Regions from separate parts of the Pseudomonas sp. P110(2024) genome, predicted to be linked through region 1. Evidence: predicted binding sites of a transcription regulator. Region 1 holds the regulator's gene; the other holds the start of a gene.
The links. Region 1 encodes FliA, which starts transcription of late flagellar genes. Its sites were predicted from a motif close to CTAAAGTTTNNNNNNNNNNNGCCGNTAA; they were not measured.
Positions count from the first base shown of each region.

Region 2: the regulator FliA is predicted to act here: its motif matches at 1,630-1,657, upstream of AC25ND_RS20875 (flagellin N-terminal helical domain-containing protein).

Region 1 is NZ_JBLIYT010000007.1:199,114-208,957, reverse strand. It holds gene AC25ND_RS13310 (GTP 3',8-cyclase MoaA) at 103-1,071, shown strand; gene AC25ND_RS13305 (DUF4823 domain-containing protein) at 1,138-1,743, shown strand; gene AC25ND_RS13300 (DUF1285 domain-containing protein) at 1,755-2,315, shown strand; gene flhA (flagellar biosynthesis protein FlhA) at 2,704-4,833, shown strand; gene flhF (flagellar biosynthesis GTPase FlhF) at 4,845-6,158, shown strand; gene fleN (flagellar synthesis regulator FleN) at 6,273-7,106, shown strand; gene fliA (RNA polymerase sigma factor FliA) at 7,103-7,843, shown strand; gene AC25ND_RS13275 (chemotaxis response regulator CheY) at 7,947-8,321, shown strand; gene AC25ND_RS13270 (protein phosphatase CheZ) at 8,341-9,129, shown strand; gene AC25ND_RS13265 (chemotaxis protein CheA) at 9,142-9,844, shown strand, end outside.
Region 2 is NZ_JBLIYT010000013.1:139,511-143,900, forward strand. It holds gene AC25ND_RS20865 (flagellar hook-associated protein 3) at 1-221, shown strand, start outside; gene AC25ND_RS20870 (ketoacyl-ACP synthase III) at 508-1,437, shown strand; gene AC25ND_RS20875 (flagellin N-terminal helical domain-containing protein) at 1,738-3,150, shown strand; gene AC25ND_RS20880 (flagellar protein FlaG) at 3,226-3,576, shown strand; gene fliD (flagellar filament capping protein FliD) at 3,660-4,390, shown strand, end outside.

The DNA of each region.
Region 1 (9,844 bases):
TTCGGCGGGCGCGTTGCATCCAGGCTTCGACGGGAAGGCTTGCAAAAACCTGATTTTTGAGTCAGGTTTTGCCCGCCAGAATCTTCCACGCCGGAGTCATCCATGATCGTCGATCGTCAAGGCAGGCGCTTTCGCAACCTGCGCGTCAGCCTGACTGCTGCCTGCAACTATGCCTGCACCTACTGCGTGCCCGATGGCAAGCGCCTGGTGGCGGCGCAGGACGAGCTCACGGCGGATGCCCTGGCCCGGGGCGTGGCCTACCTGGTGGAGGCGGCCGGGGTCGAACGGCTGCGCATCACTGGCGGCGAGCCGCTGGTCAGCCCGCGACTGGAAGCCTTTCTCGGCGCGGTGGCGGGCCTGGGGCTGGACGACATCAGCCTGACCACTAACGGTCAGTTACTCGCCCGCAAGCTGCCGCTGCTGCGTGATGCCGGTATCCGCCGGCTCAATGTTTCCCTCGATACCCTCGACGCCAGTGCCTTTCGCCGGATCGCCCGGGGCGGCGACCTGGCCAGCGTCCTGGCGGGCATGGCGCAGGCCAGTGCTGCGGGCATGGCGATCAAGGTCAACATGGTGCCCATGCGCGGACAGAACCTCGATCAGGTGCTGCCACTGCTCGACTACTGCCTCGAACGGGGCTACGAGCTGCGCTTCATCGAGCTGATGCGCATGGGCCACCTGGCGCGCGACGCAAATGCCTTCCTGCAGCAGTTCGTTGGCCTGGAGCAACTGCTGGCGCTGATCGGCGAGTCGTACAGCTATGAGCAGGCGCCGCGCCCGCTGGATGCCACGGCCCTGCGCTACCGCATTCCCGGCAGGGGGCATTTCGGCGTGATCGCCAACGAGAGCGTGCCGTTCTGCCGCAGCTGTTCGCGCCTGCGCTTGTCGTCCACCGGCTGGCTGCATGGCTGCCTGTCGTCGAGCAATCGTCACTTTGTCGGCGACCTGCTGGACAAGCCCCGACATCAGGCGCTCCCGGCATTGCAGAGGCTGCTGGTGAGGGCCCTGGCGGACAAGCAGGACGTGGCGTTCTCTGGCGATGTGATGGTGATGAAGGTAATCGGCGGCTGACTCTGGCGCAAAAGCTGCATCCTGCGGCTATTCGCCGGTTTTTCGTCACCGGTTTCTGGAGGAAAGATGCGTAGCCTGGTCTTGCTGCTGGCGCTGATGGCGTTGGGCGGCTGCATGAATGTCAGCGATATGGGGGAGGGCGTCCGTTACCACATGAGTGATGCGGGCTTGCTGGACCATAGCGACACCACCCGTACCCTGTCGATCCGCCTGCAGCCGGACTCGTTCATCTTCATCGGCCAGGGCGCATTCGTGCCGCCGGGCAAGGGGCCGCTGCCACGGCAGAACGCAGTCGCCGAGGAGGCCTTCAAAAGCTTCGTCGAGTACTTCCCGCTGGTGCGTCGCGCCCAGGGGCCGCTGGGTCTGGAAGACGCGATCGCCGAGGCCCGCGCGGTGGGTGCCGACTATGTGCTCTACACCCGTTTCGCCCGCACCGACGATCGCATCGGCAACGGTGACGAGTGGTATGACGAGCAGGCTGTCGATCGCCTGGGTTGGGACCGTGGCGTGGTGCAGATGATGCTGATCGAGACCAGCACGCGCTACCTGATCGACACCGCGCGTATCAAGAGTCGCGGCGGTTTGTTGACGTTCCACGACAACACGCCACAGGATTTGCTTGCCGCGCCGATGCGCGAGTACGCTCGTAGCCTTCTGGGCATGAGCAACTGAGCGAGCGTGTCATGAGCGATTCCGGCAAGGCCAACGATCTGCTGGCGCAGATCCCCGCGCACAAGGGGCTGCCCCCGGTACACCTGTGGAACCCGGACTTCTGCGGTGACATCGACATGCGGATCGCCCGGGACGGGACCTGGTACTACCTGGGGACGCCGATCGGTCGCAAGCCGATGGTGCGGTTGTTCTCTACCATCATTCGGCGTGAGGGGGACGACTACTTCCTGGTTACGCCGGTGGAGAAGGTCGGGATCCGGGTCGATGACGCACCATTTGTCGCCGTGCTACTGGATGTCGAGGGCAGCGGGGAGCAGCAGGTGCTGCGGTTTACCAGCAATGTCGACGATCAGGTCGAGGCTGGGCCGGGCCATCCGCTGCGGGTGGAGCTCGATCCGGTTACCGATGAACCCTCTCCTTACCTGTTGATGCGTGGAAACCTTGAAGCGCTGGTGCATCGCAATGTGTTCTATCAGTTGGTGGAACTGGCGGTTTCCCGGGAGATCGACGGGGAGGAGTGGCTTGGGGTTTGGAGTCGGGGTGAGTTTTATCTTATTGGGCGCAATGGGTAGTGGTTTTTCTGGGCTTCCATAGCCCCTTTCAAAGGCAGCTTTAATGGGTTGGCCGATTACCGATTGTGCGGTGGTTTTGTAAGTTGTATGCGCATTCATTGGCAATGTCGACGCTTGTTCGCCCGTACTGAAAGGTGAGTGAGCGGCGACAGCGCCAAAGAGTGCGCATGCGGAAATCAAAGCCCACACTCTTTGCCCGAACCCGAACCCGAACCCGAACCCGAACCCGAACCCGAACCCGAACCCGAACCCGAACCCGAACCCGAACCCGAACCCGAACCCGAACCCGAACCCCCGAAAAGCCCCCCCAGAAAAGTTGGAAAGCTTCTTGCAAAGGCAGCGCCAGTCGCCACGCAGGCGTCAAAGTTTTGCTTGAAGAGGAATCGCGGTGGATCGCACTCAGTTAATCAGCAGCGCCCGTAACAACCTGGCCGGTCTCGGTCGGGGCAACCTCGGCGTGCCGCTGCTCCTGCTGGTGATGCTGGCAATGATGATGTTGCCGATCCCGCCGTTCCTGCTCGACGTGTTCTTCACCTTCAACATCGCCCTGTCGATCGTGGTCTTGCTGGTCTGCGTCTACGCCCTGCGTCCTCTGGATTTCGCCGCGTTCCCTACCATCCTGCTGGTGGCCACGCTGCTGCGCCTGGCGCTGAACGTTGCTTCCACCCGAGTGGTCATGCTCCACGGCCAGGAAGGTCACGGCGCCGCGGGCAAGGTGATCCAGGCCTTCGGTGAAGTGGTGATCGGCGGCAATTACGTCGTCGGTGCGGTGGTGTTCGCCATCCTCATGATCATCAACTTCGTCGTGGTGACCAAGGGCGCCGGGCGCATCTCCGAGGTGAGCGCGCGCTTCACCCTCGACGCCATGCCGGGCAAGCAGATGGCCATCGACGCCGACCTCAACGCTGGCCTGATCGACCAGGCCCAGGCCAAGTCCCGTCGCGCCGAGGTCGCCCAGGAGGCCGAGTTCTACGGCTCCATGGACGGTGCCAGCAAGTTCGTCCGCGGTGACGCCATCGCCGGCCTGCTGATCCTCTTCATCAACCTCATCGGCGGCATGCTCATCGGTATGCTGCAGCACAACATGACCTTTGCCGATGCCGGCAAGGTCTATGCCCTGCTGACCATCGGTGACGGTTTGGTGGCGCAATTGCCATCGCTGCTGCTGTCCACCGCGGCCGCGATCATGGTCACCCGTGCCTCGGGCTCCGAGGACATGGGCAAGCTGATCAACCGGCAAATGTTCGACTCGCCGAAGGCCTTGGGTGTGTCGGCCGCGCTGATGATCATCATGGGCCTGGTCCCAGGCATGCCGCATGTCGCCTTCCTCAGCCTCGGCGCACTGGCCGGTGGCGGCGCTTACCTGGTATGGAAGAAACAACAGAAGGCCAAAGCCGTCGCCCAACAGGAGGCCCAGCGCCAGCAGGACCTGCTGCCATCGCCGCAGCGCGCCATGGAAACCAAGGAGCTGGGCTGGGACGACGTCACCCCCATCGACATGATCGGCCTGGAGGTCGGCTATCGCTTGATCCCGCTGGTGGACCGCAACCAGGGCGGCCAACTGCTGGCGCGGATCAAGGGCGTGCGCAAGAAACTGTCCCAGGACCTGGGTTTCCTCATGCCCACCGTGCACATTCGCGACAACCTTGACCTGCAACCCAGCGCCTATCGTCTGACCCTGATGGGCGTGATCCTGGCCGAAGCCGAGATCTACCCGGACCGGGAGCTGGCAATCAACCCCGGCCAAGTATTCGGTACCCTCAACGGCATCGCCTCGCGCGATCCGGCGTTCGGCCTGGAGGCGGTGTGGATCGATGTCGGCCAGCGCGCCCAGGCGCAGTCGCTGGGCTATACCGTGGTCGACGCCAGCACCGTGGTCGCCACCCACCTCAACCAGATCCTGCAGAAGCACTGCCACGAGCTGATCGGGCACGAGGAGGTGGTGCAGCTGCTGCAGGTGCTGGCCAAGGTCTCGCCGAAACTGGCCGAGGAGGTGGTGCCGGGTGTCATTTCCTTGTCGGGCCTGCTCAAGGTCTTGCAGGCGTTGCTCGCCGAACAGGTGCCGGTGCGTGACATCCGCAGCATTGCCGAAGCCATCGCCAACAATCCGACAAAGAGTCAAGATACCGCCGCGCTGGTGGCGTTGGTGCGGGTCGGATTGTCCCGCGCCATCGTGCAAAGCATTGTTGGCGTTGAGTCCGAGCTGCCTGTGATCACTTTGGAGCCAAGGTTGGAACAGATCTTGCTCAATAGTCTGCAAAGGGCCGGGCAGGGTCAGGAAGATGGTGTTCTTCTTGAGCCGAGCATGGCCGAAAAGCTTCAGCGCTCGTTGATCGAGGCGGCCCAGCGTCAGGAAATGCAGGGTCAGCCGGCTATCCTCCTGGTTGCCGGCCCGATCCGCGCCATGCTGTCGCGCTTCGGTCGCCTGGCAGTACCGAATTTGCATGTTTTGGCGTATCAGGAAATACCTGACAACAAGCAAGTCACCATCGTTGCCACCGTGGGCCCGAACGGCTGAGGTAGTGGGTTATGCAAGTTAAGCGTTTTTTCGCCGCCGATATGCGTCAGGCCATGAAGCTGGTCCGGGATGAGCTCGGCTCCGACGCCGCCATCATCGGCAACCGGCGCATCGCTGGCGGTGTCGAACTGACGGCTGCGCTGGACTACAAACTGTCCGCCCTGGCCCCACGCGTGCCCAATGCGGAGCTCGAGGACGAGCTACGCAAGACCCAGTCGCGCATCGTCACCGCCCAGGCCGAACTGACCGGGCGCGGCGATGCCGTCGAGGGCGGCAACCGTCAGCTGTTCGCCGGCCAGTCGCTGACCGCGTCCGAGCCGTTGATCGAAGCGCATGTGGATGAGCCTGCACCGATCGCCGCCGCAGCGCCGGCCCCGGTTGATCCGCGCCTGTTCGACGCCATGCGCTTCGAACTGACCGGTCTGCGCGAGCTGCTGGAAGTCCAGCTCGGTTCGCTCGCCTGGAGTCAGTTGCAGGGCAGCAAGCCACAGCAGGCCAACCTCTGGCGCCGCCTGCAGCGCCTGGGTCTGTCAGGCGGCTTGGCGCGCGAGCTGCTCGACCTCACTGCCGAGATCGAAGAGCCGCGTCATGCCTGGCGCATGGTCCTGGCGCACCTGGCGCGGATGATCGACATACCTGAGATCGAACCGATCGAGGAGGGCGGTGTCATCGCCATGGTCGGCCCGGCCGGCATGGGCAAGACCACCACCCTGGCCAAGCTGGCCGCGCGCTATGTACTCAAGTACGGCGCGAACAACCTGGCGCTGGTGAGCATGGACAGCTTCCGCATCGGTGCCCAGGAGCAGCTCAAGACCCTCGGGCGTATCCTCAATGTGCCGGTCACTTATGTCGATCCGGGCGAGTCGCTGGCCCAGGCGCTGGAGCCGCTGCTGCGCAAGCGCGTGGTGCTGATCGACACCGCCGGCCTGCAGGCCAGCGACCCGGCGCTGCGCATGCAGCTCGAGACCCTGGCCGGGCGCGGTATCGCCGCCAAGAATTACCTGGTGCTGGCGACCACCAGCCAGAAGCAGGTGCTCACCGCCGCCTACCACAGCTACAAACGCTGCGGCCTGGCCGGTTGCATCCTGACCAAACTCGATGAAACGGCATGCCTCGGCGAAGTGCTGAGCCTAGCCATCAGTCATGAACTACCGGTGGCCTATCTGACCGATGGGCCGCGCATTCCTGACGACCTGCAACTGCCGCGCAAGCACCAGCTGGTGAGTCGCGCGGTCAGTGTGCAGTTGCAGGACGAGCCCAGCGACGAGGCCATGGCCGACATGTTCGCTGATCTCTACCACAACCCTGGCAAGCGTGCGGGTTGAGGGTGAATACTGTGCAAAGTACCTACATCATGGGGTTGCCCGGCCGTACCGTGGCCTTGAACGTTCAGCCCCTCATGTGGCCTGGGTCCAAGCGAGACAAGGTAAAGAACAGACATGGGTAGCATGCATCCCGTACAGGTGATCGCCGTGACCGGTGGCAAAGGTGGCGTCGGCAAGACTAACGTTTCAGTGAACCTGTCTCTGGCGTTAGCCGAGCTCGGCCGCCGGGTCATGTTGCTGGACGCCGACCTGGGCCTGGCCAATGTCGACGTTCTGCTGGGGCTCACGCCCAAGCGTACCCTGGCCGATGTCATCGAGGGTCGCTGCGAGCTGCGCGATGTGCTGCTGCAGGGGCCTGGCGGTGTGCGCATCGTCCCGGCGGCTTCCGGCACCCAGAGCATGGTGCACCTGGCGCCAGCCCAACATGCCGGCCTGATCCAGGCCTTCAGCGAGATCGGCGACAACCTCGACGTGCTGGTGATCGACACCGCTGCGGGTATTGGTGACTCGGTAGTCAGCTTCGTCCGCGCCGCCCAGGAGGTGCTGCTGGTGGTGTGCGACGAGCCTACCTCGATCACCGACGCCTACGCCCTGATCAAGCTGCTCAACCGCGACTACGGGATGAATCGCTTCCGCGTGCTGGCCAACATGGCCCAGAGCCCGCAGGAAGGGCGCAACCTGTTCGCCAAGTTGACCAAGGTCACGGATCGTTTCCTTGACGTCGCCCTACAATACGTCGGTGCCGTGCCGTACGACGAATGTGTGCGCAAGGCCGTGCAGAAGCAGCGGGCTGTATACGAGGCCTTCCCGCGGTCCAAGTGCGCGCTGGCTTTCAAGGCCATTGCGCAGAAGGTCGACAGCTGGCCGCTGCCTGCCAACCCGCGCGGACACCTGGAATTCTTCGTCGAGCGCCTGGTGCAGCCCACCAGTGCAGGGCCGGTGCTATGAACGCGAGCGGTTTCAAGATGTACAGCAAGGCCGCCAAGGACGCTCAGTACGAGCTGATCGAGCGCTACGCGCCGCTGGTCAAGCGCATCGCCTACCACCTGCTGGCGCGTTTGCCGGCCAACGTCCAGGTCGAGGACCTGATCCAGGCTGGGATGATCGGCCTGCTGGAAGTGGCCAACAAGTATGACGCCAGCAAGGGCGCCAGCTTCGAAACCTACGCCGGCATCCGCATCCGCGGCGCCATGCTCGACGAAGTGCGCAAGGGCGACTGGGCACCGCGCTCGGTGCACCGCAACACGCGTATGGTCAGCGACGCGATTCGCTGTGTTGAAGCAAAGACAGGGCGCGACGCTAAAGATCACGAGGTTGCTGCCGAACTCCAATTGAGTCTCGATGATTACTACGGGATTCTGAACGACACCTTGGGCAGTCGCCTGTTCAGTTTCGACGACCTGCTGCAGGACGGCGAACACGAGGGGCTGCACGAGGACGGAGCCAGCGGCCAGCTGGAGCCATCGCGGGACCTGGAGGACGAGCGCTTCCAGGCCGCCCTGGCCGATGCGATTGCCAACCTGCCGGAGCGCGAGCGCCTGGTCCTGGCGCTGTACTACGACGAAGAGCTGAACCTCAAGGAAATCGGTGAGGTCCTGGGGGTCAGCGAATCGCGTGTCAGCCAGTTGCACAGCCAGTGCGCGGCGCGTCTGCGCAGCCGCCTGGGGGAATGGCGGGCGCGTTGAACCAGGTTTGATGCAGTCGTTTTTTTGTGGTGCCGAATTGATTGAGTGCGCGCTCGGCGCCGAGCGCGTTTAAGACTGCTTGGAGGTCTAATTGAACAAAGACATGAAAATCCTCATCGTTGACGACTTTTCGACGATGCGGCGGATCATCAAGAACCTGTTGCGTGACCTGGGTTTCACCAACGTCAAGGAGGCTGATGACGGCAACACGGCACTGCCGATGCTCACCAGCGAACACTTCGACTTCCTGGTAACCGACTGGAACATGCCGGGCATGACCGGTATCGACCTGCTGCGTGCTGTTCGCGCGGACGAGCGCCTCAAGCACCTGCCGGTACTGATGGTCACCGCAGAAGCCAAGCGCGAGCAGATCATCGAAGCTGCCCAGGCCGGCGTCAACGGCTACGTGGTCAAGCCTTTCACCGCCGTGGCGCTGAAAGAAAAGATCGAAAAGATCTTCGAACGCGTCAACGGCTGAGTCACGTCTGGGGGGCGCAATGGAGTCAACCAACAACTCTTTGGGTGAGTTCGAATCAACCCTTAAGAAGCATGCCCAGGAACTGGTCGAGAGCCTCGAGCGCGGCCGGTTCGGTGATGCGGTACAGCTGATCCACCAACTGAACCAGACCCGCGATCGCGGGCTGTATCAGGAAGTCGGCAAGCTTACTCGCGAACTGCACAGTGCAATCGTCAACTTCCAGATCGACCCGTCCATGCCGCAGGCCGAGGAAGTGTCGCAGATTACCGACGCCACTGAACGCCTCTCCTACGTGGTTCGCCTCACCGAAGGTGCGGCCAACCGCACCATGGACCTGGCAGAGGCCTGCACCCCGGTGCTCAACGACCTCGCCGCCGAGGCCCAGAGCCTGTCCGCCGATTGGCAGCGGTTCATGCGCCGTGAGGTGGCAGCGCCGGAATTCCGTGAGTTGGTCAAGCGTGTGGACAGTTTTCTGACGCACAGCGCCGAAGGTAATCAGAAGGTCGCCGGCCATCTCAACGATATCGTCCTGGCCCAGGATTATCAGGATCTCACCGGCCAGGTGATCAAACGGGTGACCGCGCTGGTCACCGAAGTCGAAAGCAATCTGCTCAAGCTCGTGCTGATGGCAAGCCAGGTCGACCGCTTTGCCGGGATCGAACATGACCACCAGCAGCTGCGCGCTGAAAAAGATCAAGAAAAACATCCGACTCGGGGTGAAGGTCCGCAGATTCATGCCGATAAGCGTGAAGACGTCGTGTCCAGCCAGGACGATGTCGACGATCTGTTGTCCAGCCTGGGTTTTTAAGGAGCACGTTTAATGAGCTTCGGCGCCGATGAAGAAATCCTCCAGGATTTCCTGGTAGAAGCCGGCGAAATCCTCGAGCAACTGTCCGAGCAATTGGTCGAGCTGGAAAGCCGGCCCGATGACGCGGACCTGCTCAATGCGATTTTCCGCGGTTTCCACACTGTAAAAGGGGGCGCCGGCTTCCTTCAGCTCAATGAGTTGGTGGAGTGCTGCCACATTGCCGAGAACGTGTTCGACATCCTGCGCAAAGGTGAGCGCCGGGTTGACGCGGAACTGATGGACGTGGTGCTCGAGGCCCTCGACACGGTCAACAGCATGTTCGGCCAGGTGCGCGAACGTACCGATGTCACGCCGGCCACGCCGGAGCTGCTGGCGGCGCTGTCGCGCTTGGCCGAGCCCGGTGGCGCCGAAGCCCCGACCCCGGTGGTCGAGGCGGCGCCCGTGGTCGAAGCCCCGGCTGCCGAGCCCGACATCACCGATACCGAGTTCGAGCAACTGCTCGACTCGCTCGATGCGGTCAAGGCTGAAGCTCAGGTTCATGAGCAACTGCAGGGTGAAGAAATCAGCGGCGGCGGTGACGAGATCACCGATGCCGAGTTCGAGTCGCTGCTCGACCAGCTGCACGGCAAGGGCCAGTTCTCGGCCGATGCCGCCGTCAGCGCGCCTGCGCCAGCCACTCCGGCCAGCGACGAGATCACCGACGATGAGTTCGAGT
Region 2 (4,390 bases), on a different contig from region 1:
ATATCACCCGTGGTTCGATCGGTGCTCGTGGCAACTCGCTCGATATCCAGCGCCAGGAAAACACCAGCCTGAGCACGGCCAACAAGGTCACCCAGGATGCCATCGGCAACACCGACATGGCCGACGCCTCGATCATGCTGACCCTGCAGCAGGCCATGCTCGAAGCTTCCCAGCTGGCCTTCTCGCGTATTTCGCAACTGAGCCTGTTCAACAAGCTCTGATCGCGATCCGCCTCAGGAAAGCCCTGGCCAGCGCCATGCTGCCGGGGCTTTTTCGTGTCTGGCGCGCGGTGGTGGCAGGGGTTTGGCGATAATTGACTGTGACTAATGAGTCAAATCGTGCATCTTCCCTGTATTCTATGCGGCAGTTGCTGCAGCATTTTGTTACCGGTACGCAGAGGGCAGGCCTGATGTCGGCCTGTCCAGGGCGCATTGCCCTTGACGCCGGTAGTCGGCGCCCTCAATTCATCGAGTGGCGGTCTTTGGCTGTTTTCATTGGGAAGCCAGAATGATTGGCATCAAAAGCATCGCGAGTTACGTGCCCACCGCTGGCCTGGACAACTACGTCCAGGGTGCGAAGTTCGGCAAGGACGAAGAGTTCATGTTCGGCAAGATCGGCGCTTCCTTCCTGCCGCGCAAGGCTGAGGAGCAGGAAACGTCCGATCTGTGCGTGGAGGCGGCCCGGGCGTTGTTCGCCAACAACCCGGAGTTGGACCCGCAGTCGATCGATGTGCTGATCGTCGTCACCCAGAACGGTGACGAAGAAGGCCTGCCGCACACTGCGGCGATTGTCCAGAACAAGCTGGGCCTGTCGACCCGCGTGGCGGCCTTCGACGTGTCGCTGGGCTGCTCCGGCTATGTGTACGGTCTGTACGCCATCAAGGGCTTCATGCAGGCGGCAGGGCTCAAGAACGGCCTGCTGATCACCGCCGATCCGTATTCGAAGATCGTCGACCCGGAAGATCGCAACACCACCATGCTGTTCGGTGACGCCGCCACGGCCACCTGGATGGGCGAGAACGCCGTCTGGCAGTTGGGCGAGGCGCGTTTCGGCACCGATGGCTCGGGTGCCGAGCACCTCAAAGTCAGCGACGGCACCTTCTTCATGAACGGTCGCCAGGTGTTCAACTTCGCCCTGGTCAAGGTGCCGGCGCACCTGCATGAGCTGCTGGCGGCCAGTGGCCTGCAGTCCTCGGACATCGATGCGTTCTGCATCCACCAGGGCAGTGCGGCAATTGTCGATGCCGTGGCGCGACGCTTCGAGGAGCAGCATCCGGAGAAGTTCGTCAAGGACATGCTCGAGACTGGCAATACCGTGTCCTCCAGTGTGCCGCTGCTGCTGCAGAAGCACATGTTCGACAGTAGCTGGAAGCGCGTTGCCATCAGCGGCTTTGGCGTGGGCCTTTCGTGGGGTTCGGCGATTCTCTATCGCGGCTGATTCGCGAAGACCTCGAATAAAACGCCTGGCGTGCCCCGTCAGGCGTTTTTTTATGCGTGGAAGATCGCCCTGTAGGAGCGTGCTTGCCCCGTGATGGGCTGCAAAGCAGCCGCTGATCGGCAACCGCCAAATCAATAACCCCCTGATTTCATGGGGGTGGCGGGGTGATGGCATTTTTTTTTCGAAAATGCCCTCAAGCAACCCACGCAGACGACGATAACCATTACGAAGGTTCTCTAGGCCATACCCGGCGGATGCCAGGGCCGGAAGCCGCAGTACCCATCCAACGAGGATTTCGTCATGGCTTTAACTGTAAACACCAACATTGCTTCGGTTACTACTCAAGTTAACCTGAACAAGGCCAGCAGCGCCCAGACCACTTCGATGCAGCGCCTGTCTTCCGGCCTGCGCATCAACAGCGCCAAAGACGACGCTGCCGGCCTGCAGATCGCCAACCGTCTGACCAGCCAGATCAACGGCCTGGGCCAGGCAGTTAAGAACGCCAACGACGGTATCTCGATCGCCCAGACCGCCGAAGGCGCAATGCAGGCTTCGACCGACATCCTGCAGAAAATGCGTACCCTGGCCCTGTCCTCGGCCACTGGCTCCCTGAGCGCCGACGACCGTAAGTCGAACAACGACGAATACCAGGCTCTGACCGCCGAGCTGAACCGTATCTCGGAAACCACCACCTTCGGTGGCCAGAAGCTGCTGGACGGCTCCTACGGCACCAAGGCCATCCAGGTCGGCGCCAACGCCAACGAAACCATCAACCTGACCCTGGAAAACGTTGCTGCCAGCAACATCGGTTCCCAGCAGGTCAAGAGCACCGCGATCGCTCCAAGCGCAGGCGGCGTTGCCGCAGGTAGCCTGTCCGTTACCGGTAACGGCCAGACCGCCACTGTCGCCTACGCTGCTGGCGCTTCCGCCAAGCAAATCGCCAGCAACCTGAACGGTTCGATCGGTGGTCTGACTGCAACCGCCAGCACTGAAGTTAAGCTGGACGTTACCGCTGCCACTCCATCCAACTTCAAGCTGTCCGTCGGTTCGAGCGGTACTGTTGACTTCGTTGGTGTGACCGACCAGAAAGGCCTGGCTGACCAGCTGAAATCCAACGCCGCCAAACTGGGCATCAGCGTCAACTACGACGAAGCCAAACAAACCCTGAGCATCAAGTCGGACACCGGCGAGAACATCAACTTCTCGGCTGCTGACGCCAACGCCCAGACGAACATCTCGATCGCTGCCAAAGACGGCTCCGGCAACTTCGCTGCTGGTGCTGCTCTGGGTGGTGCTGCCATTGTGGTGACCGGCCAGATCTCCCTGGACTCGGCCAAGGGCTTCTCGCTGGGCGGCGCTACTGATCTGTTCGGTGCTGCGACCGTTACCTCCGCCAAGACCACCATCTCGCAAACCGACGTCACCGACGCCACCAAGGCTCAGAACGCCCTGGCCGTTATCGACAAGGCCATCGGTTCGATCGACAGCGTCCGTTCGGGCCTGGGTGCTACCCAGAACCGTCTGACCACCACCGTTGACAACCTGCAGAACATCCAGAAGAACTCCACCGCTGCCCGTTCGACCGTGCAGGACGTGGACTTCGCTTCGGAAACTGCAGAGCTGACCAAGCAGCAGACTCTGCAGCAGGCTTCGACCGCGATCCTGTCGCAGGCTAACCAGCTGCCATCCTCGGTCCTGAAACTGCTCCAGTAATTCAGGCGCCTGAGTAAGAGGTGGAAGGGCGCGTTTACGTGCCCTTTCGCTTTTTTGACATGAGGAGTTCGAAGCATGGACATGAGTGTCAAGCTGAACCAGGTGTATCCTCCGGTGCTGCCTCAGGCAGTGACGACTGCCAAGGACCCGCTGGTGCCTGCCAAGGTGCCGGAAGCCGCGGCCGTCGATGACAAGCCGCACACCCGCGAGGACCTGGAGAAGGCGGTTGGCGAGATCCGCGATTTCGTCCAGTCGAGCCAGCGCAAGCTGGATTTTTCAATCGATGATTCCACCGGCCGGGTCGTGGTCAAGGTGATCGCCACCGAATCCGGTGATGTGATCCGCCAGCTCCCGTCGGAAACGGCGCTGAAGCTGGCACAAAGCCTCAGCGAAGCTGGCAGCCTGCTGTTTGATGGCAAGGCTTAAGCTGGCATGATTTTTGTTGCTGTCGGTCATTTGATGTGTGTAGTCGTCAAGGACCCGGCAGCTACCGAACAAGGAGAGCAATGATGGCAGGTTCAACAGTCAGCGGTATCGGTTCGGGCATCGATACCCAGGCGATTGTGAAGTCCCTGGTGGACGCGCAGAAGGCGCCGAAACAGGCACAGATCAACACCCAGACACTGAAGGCAACCACCACGTTGTCCTCGATCGGCAAGATCCAGGCGGCCCTGGATGCCTTCCGTGGCGCGTTGACCAGCATGACCAACGACAACAGCTTCGGTGGTCTGGCGTTGAAGTCCTCGGATGAGAAGGTTGCGACCATCACCGCTGGTGCTGGAGCGGCCAATGGTTCCTTCAACCTGGTTGTGACCCAGCTGGCATCGGCTTCCAAGGTGTCCACCAAGGTGTACGCTGGCGGCGCGGATAGCGTGATCAACCCGGGGACCACCTCGACCAAACTGACCATTACCCAGAATGGCAAGGCCCACGACGTCAGCATCCCGCCGGGCGCTACGCTGCAGCAAGTGCGCGAGGCGATCAACAGCCAGTTCGGTACCGCAGGCTTGAGTGCCAACGTTCTAACTGACGCCTCGGGTTCGCGTCTGGTGATTACTTCCAACAAGATGGGTGTGGGTTCCGATATCACGTTGTCGGGCAACTCGGGGCTCGACATTGGGGCGACCGTTGTAGATGAACCCCAGAATGCCAAGTACACGCTTGATGGCATCTCCATGGAGTCCAAGAGCAACGATATCAGCGATGCGGTAAGCGGGTTGAATATCAAGCTGGTGGGTGT